DNA from 2 places in the Gilliamella sp. BG7 genome. Region 1 is predicted to be linked to the other one. Evidence: riboswitches for the same ligand, from Rfam matches in the RefSeq annotation. Region 1 holds a riboswitch; the other holds the start of a gene.
What was found. A riboswitch is a leader RNA that binds a small molecule or an ion and turns the genes downstream of it on or off. The one in region 1 is predicted to bind thiamine pyrophosphate.

Region 2: another riboswitch for thiamine pyrophosphate. It lies ahead of thiB (thiamine ABC transporter substrate binding subunit); the one in region 1 lies ahead of thiM (hydroxyethylthiazole kinase).

Annotation. Positions count from the first base shown of each region.
Region 1 covers NZ_JBIDFB010000012.1:10,055-13,272, reverse strand. Annotated here, with positions in the region: gene trkA (Trk system potassium transporter TrkA) at 1-881, shown strand, start outside; TPP riboswitch at 920-1,021, shown strand; gene thiM (hydroxyethylthiazole kinase) at 1,085-1,870, shown strand; gene thiE (thiamine phosphate synthase) at 1,883-2,524, shown strand; gene thiD (bifunctional hydroxymethylpyrimidine kinase/phosphomethylpyrimidine kinase) at 2,536-3,218, shown strand, end outside.
Region 2 covers NZ_JBIDFB010000007.1:67,773-70,990, reverse strand. Annotated here, with positions in the region: gene thiP (thiamine/thiamine pyrophosphate ABC transporter permease) at 1-761, opposite strand, end outside; gene thiB (thiamine ABC transporter substrate binding subunit) at 776-1,771, opposite strand; TPP riboswitch at 1,812-1,919, opposite strand; gene pgeF (peptidoglycan editing factor PgeF) at 2,427-3,197, opposite strand; gene rluD (23S rRNA pseudouridine(1911/1915/1917) synthase RluD) at 3,203-3,218, opposite strand, start outside.

The sequences.
Region 1 (3,218 bases):
CTTATTATGGTGGTGCTTTAGTAGGTAGTGAGTTATCAGAACTTAAAGAACATTTACCGCATGTTGAAGCTCGAGTAGTAGCTATTTATCGTAAAAACCATTTTATTCGACCGCTTGGTTCAACACTTATAGAAGCGGGCGATATGGTCTACTTTATAACTCCCCCCGTTAATATCAAAGCGGTGACCAGTGAGTTACAACGGTTAGAAAAACCATATAAACGAATAATTATCAGTGGCGGTGGTGGTGTAGCTGTCGCTTTAGCAAAACGTTTAGAAAATGACTATCAAGTCAAATTAATTGAGCGGAACGCCGAACGAGCTGAATTAATTGCCGAGCAACTCGTTAATACAACAGTATTACATGGTGAATCATCGGATCAAGAATTGCTCTCACAAGAACAAGTTGAACTTACTGATCTATTTATCGCTGTTACCAGTGATGATGAATCCAACATCATGTCCTCCATGTTAGCCAAAAGAATGGGAGCGAAAAAAGTAATTGTATTAATTCAACGCCAAGCCTATCTTGAACTAATTAATGATAGTGTGATTGATATTGCGATTTCCCCACAACACGCCACAATATCTGAGCTATTAAGCCATGTTAGACAAACTGGGGTTGTTAAAGTTGTTTCATTAAGACAAGGAGAATCCGAAATTGTCGAAATTATTGCTAATGGTAATAGTGAAACATCAAGGCTGGTTGGCAAAAATATTAATAGCTTAAAACTTCCATCAGGCGCAACTATTGGAGCTGTAGTACGTGGAGAAGATGTTATTATCATTAATACTGATTTAACCATTGAAGACAATGATCATCTAATAATCTTCTTACCAGATAGAAAAGCAATTACTGATATTGAAAGATTATTACAATAGCTTGTTAAAAACAAATAATCAGTTCATAATAAAAAATTCATTTTGACTCGGGGTGTTTTTTGTCTAAACAAAAAACTGAGATTTCACCCGTTGAACCTGATCTGGATTATACCAGCGTAGGGAAGTCTAAGCCATAAAAGCCTTAAATTGGCAAATTCTTCCCGACATTTATAAATTAATAAATCAGTAAGAAAGGAAGAAATATGTCAGCAGCTAAATCATACCAAATTACCCAAACCGCTCCTTTTATCAATCATATAAAACAACAACGCCCACTAGTGCATTGCATTACTAATGATGTAGTCCAAAACTTTACTGCCAATGTACTACTTGCTATTGGTGCATCTCCAGCAATGGTGATTGCCGAACAAGAAGTTGCTGAATTTGTCAACATTGCCGATAGCTTACTGATTAATATTGGCACTATTCACAGCAACACAGCCCAAAGTATGCTATTAGCGGCCGCCAAGGCACAGCAAACACAAACCCCATGGGTACTCGATCCTGTTGCTGTAGGAACTGCACTTAATTATCGAACTGAAATTGCACATCAATTATTATCATTTAATCCCACAGTAATACGAGGTAATGCTTCAGAAATTTTAGCACTAAATGGTCAAAAATCTTTCTCAAAAGGCCCCGACGGTCAAGACACAACTCAATCAGCTTTAAACGCTGCCCAAGAGTTTGCGCAAAAATATCAAACTATTGTCACAATGACGGGCGATGTTGACTATATAACTAACGGAAACAGCACATATAGTATAACTGGTGGTGATATTGCTTTAACAAAAGTAACAGGCACAGGATGTTCATTATCTGCAATGGTAGCGGCTTTCATAGCTAATTCGCCTGACCCATTATCAGCCATTGCCTGTGCATGTTTTATGATGAAAAAAGCTGGTGAGCTAGCTAATAAACAACAAGGATTAGGAACTTTCTCGATATCACTATTAGATCAACTCTCAACATTTAACCCATCACTTTAATAAGGAAATCAAATGAAAAAACGACTGGATTTAACCCTCTATTTAGTCCTTGATCCATTATTATGCGGTGGCATTAATGGCATGATAAACACCACAAAAATTGCTGTTTCAAATGGTGTGACTGCAATACAGTTAAGATCTGAACATGAATTTAGCGGTAAAGATTGGTACTACGCTGCCTTAGCATTGAAAGAAGCATTAAGCGACACCTTTGTTCCACTATTTATAAATGACCATGTAGATATTGCTTTAGCGGTTGATGCCGATGGTGTCCATATTGGGCAAAGTGATTTGCCTGTTGATATAGCTCGACAACTTATCGGCAAAGATAAATGGTTAGGCCTTTCGGTAACTAGCCAACAACAACTTGAAGCAGTTCCTTGGCAGCAGATTAATTATATTGGCATAGGCCCTATCTTCCCAACCACAACCAAAAAAAATGCAACGGTAGCAATAGGAACTGAACAATTAACTGAATTAGTCAAACTAAAACAGTGCCCAGCTGTTGCCATTGGTGGTATTGATGAAAGCAATGTAACTAACATTATTCAAACGGGCATTGACGGCGTTGCTGTAGTTTCGGCTATTTGTGGCAAAAAAGATATTCAACAAGCAACATTATCGCTTATCAACAAAATCAAACAAGCTAAATAGGAAATACAATCATGACAACAATTGCATTAACCATTGCAGGATCTGATCCTAGCGGTGGTGCTGGTATTCAAGCCGATTTAAAAACCTTTTCTGCACTTGGTGCGTATGGTATGTCAGTTATCACCGCACTAACAGCACAAAGCACCCAAGGGGTTGATGCGGTATTAGCTATATCGCCCGAATTTGTTGAAGCCCAATTTAATACGCTTTATAAAGATATTCAAATTGATAGCGTAAAAATAGGTATGCTAATGAATAAAAAAATAGTCACAACCGTTCACTACCTACTTAAAACAAACCCTATTCCTGCTATCGTGTTAGATACCGTAATGGTTGCCAAAGGTGGACACCCTCTTTTAAAATCCGATGCTGTAACGGCCATTCGTGAGCTTTTATTACCCCTAGCAACCATTATCACTCCCAACCTACCTGAAGCTGCTGCATTACTTGATTGTGATGAAGCAAAAACCGAAGATGAAATGCAAAACCAAGGGCAAAAATTACTCAAACTAGGTTGCAAAGCAGTATTAATGAAAGGTGGACACTTACCAAGCAAAGAAAGCACAGATTATTTGATCACACACAATAATATAATAAGAATGACCTTTCCACGCATCCAAACTAAAAATACTCATGGAACGGGGTGCACATTATCCGCTGCCATTGCCGCATTATTACCTAAAAACAGCTTACA
Region 2 (3,218 bases), on a different contig from region 1:
ATCAACCCCATAAAAAAAGCACAACAAACCAACTGCAAACATGCTAAAAGCACGGCTTGTATCAAATCAAATTCACGGATGGATTGATAAATGGCAACTTCAAGTGTGGTATATTTAGGTCCACCACCTAGAGCCAATACAATAGCAAAACTAGAAAAACAAAGCATAAAGATTAGCGATGCCATAGGTAGCAACTGTCGACGCAACAGTGGCCATTCCACCACTTTAAAATAAGTAAAACTCGAAAAATTCAATTGAGCAGCTAATTGTTTGTGTTCGACTGGTACACTATTTAAGGTTTGATAAAACAAGCAACAAGCATAAGGGAAATTAAGAAATATATGTGCCAATAAAATACCTTTTAAACCATAAATGGATATCACAAAAGGCAAACCTAAATAATGACAAAACGACGCTAATAAACCATGTTGCCCATAAACAGATAATAACCCCGTTACCACAACCAACGTAGGAAATATAAAGGTGATAGGCATAATGCGTAGCAATAGATTTTTACCCCAAAAATTGACTATCGATAGGGCTTTAGCCATCAATATTGCCAATAACACAGATAGCAATGTTGATAACGTTGCTTGAAATATTGTTATCCAAATAACATGTAATAAATAACTATCAAAATAGACAGTTAAATTATTAGACTCAAAAGCAACTAAACAAAGCGCAAATAGTGCTGAACCTAATACAACTAAAATCAAGCTTGCAGCACTAATGCCAGGGATTAACGTTCTTAATTTCAACATTATACTGAATAAAACTATTTACTAATGGTGGATTTCCATTCACGCACCCAGCTCTTTTGATTATTTTTAACTTGCTTAGCATCAAACTCGAGTGCTTTATTGACTGGTTTAATTTGCTGAAAAGCTTCAGGCAACGTTATATTAATAATCGGATACATGAAATTTTTTTCAGCAAATTGACGTTGTACATCAGGCGTTAATAAATATTGTAAAAAAGCACGTGCCAATTCGGGATGCTGACTATACTTAGTAATACCCGCAACTTCGACTTGACGATAATGCCCTTCGTCAAAAATAGCAGCAGCATAACGATGATCATTATCATTCATAATATGTGCAACTGGCGAAGTGCTATAACTAAGCACAAAATCAGCTTCGTTTTTTAAAAATAGACCATAAGCTTCGCTCCAACCTTTAGTCACTGTCACAGTATTATTCGCTATTTTTTGCCATGCAGATGCGGCATCATTGCCATATATATTTTTCATCCAAAATAATAAACCTAACCCGGGGGTACTGGTTCGTGGGTCTTGATAGATAATTTTCCAGTTAGCTTTATTATCAACTAGCTCATGCATGCTACGTGGTGGATTACTGATTTTTTGTTGATCATAAATAAAAGCGAAATAACCAAAATTATAAGGCATAAAATCACTATCCCACCAGTCGGTATTTAAATTATCTGGTTTAGTGATTTGATGAGGTATAACTATTTTGGCTTGTTTGGCCTGTTCCAAAAGATTATTGTCTAATCCTAAGATCACATCGGCATTACTTCTATTACCTTCAAGGCGCATTCGATTTAATATCGCCACCCCATCACCTAATGCAACAATCTCAATTTCACAGTTACACAGTGCTTCAAATCCCTTTTCAATTTCTTTTCCCGGCCCCCATTCTGAAACAAAGGAATTATAGCTATAAACAGTTAGGCTTGGTTTTACGTTGGCAGCATTTGCCATAAAAGGTACCAATAATACCAAAGATAATAACAATTTTTTACAAAACATTTTGCCTCCAAAATAGCAAATAAAAGACAAAAGGTTTGAGCAAGTGAAATAACTCAAATCCCTCCGCTGGTATGATCCAGTTCAGGTTCGGCGGGTTATGTTATTCTATTTAACATTCTCAGCTCTTCAGGCACCCCGTTGAGAACATAGATTAGTGTAGAGGTAAGCATGAGGCTTGTAAACAACAAAAGTGATATAAATTTAATAAGACTCAAAAAACACATTAATTTATCAAGTTGATTTTAAATTATTTTTATTTTATTCTTGCAACCAAAAATTATTTCACCATTCTAAATGCTCAAAAATAAGTCAATATAAACACCACCAAATCCATCTATAAATTAATTTCAATACTCAGTTACAGGAATATTTGAGCATCAAATAAATGACAATAATAACCCTCGAACGTCATAAAATATGGTGTTTTTTTATAAAAAATCTCAGGTAGGACATAATTTCATTTAAGTTTCATTTTTAATTTTTTTCAATAAAATTAGATGATTAACATGATTTTTTGTTATTTTATGAAATTTACCACAATACAGTATTGGCTTATAAGCAAATATGCTATAAATATTAGCCTAATATAGACATCTTACTTTCCCTATAAAGTGCTTTTAATTTCTTATTCATCTTATTAATTTTAAAAAATAAATCACTCGAACCAGATCATTGATGCCATTCTGCCAGTTTTATTTTCACGCCTATAAGAAAAAAATTTATCCTGTTCAATATAAGTACAATAATCACCACCAAAAATTTGCGTTACTCCTACTGCTTGTAAGCGTTGTTTGGCAATTAGATATAAGTCGGCTAGGTATTTTTGTTCAGTCGGGTTGATCAATTTAAATGCTTCTTGTGCTTTTGGATCAACTTTTTCAAATTGTTGTTTGACTTCAATACCTACCTCAAATTTTTTGACACTAATGGCTGGTCCCATCCACGCGATGATTTTTGATGGCGAGCTTGAGAATTTTTTGATCGTTTCTTCTAATATACCATTACATAATCCCCGCCAACCGGCATGGGCAGCTGCAACTTCGTCGCCTTTTGTTGTGCAAAAAAGCACCGGCATGCAATCTGCGGTTAGTACCACGCTAACTTGCTTAGGTTGATTGGTATATGATGCATCAGCTTCAAAAGTTTGATAAGGATCGATGTTACCTGTTGGGGGTTGTAAAGCAATTTGTGATATATCAAGCACTGTTGTACTGTGAGTTTGCGTTAACCAATACGGTTCGCTTGGTATTTTTTCGGCTTGAATAATTCTTCGTAGGTTTTCAGCAATATGCTCGGAATTATCACCGGTTCGATTTCCCATATTTAAACTTGCAAATGGCGCTAAACTGACGCCACCAGTACGTGTTGTAGTAAAGGCATGAATTTTTTTTGGGGCTGTCCAATATGGGTAAATCGATTTAATCATATTTGTCACCAATCTAGTTCG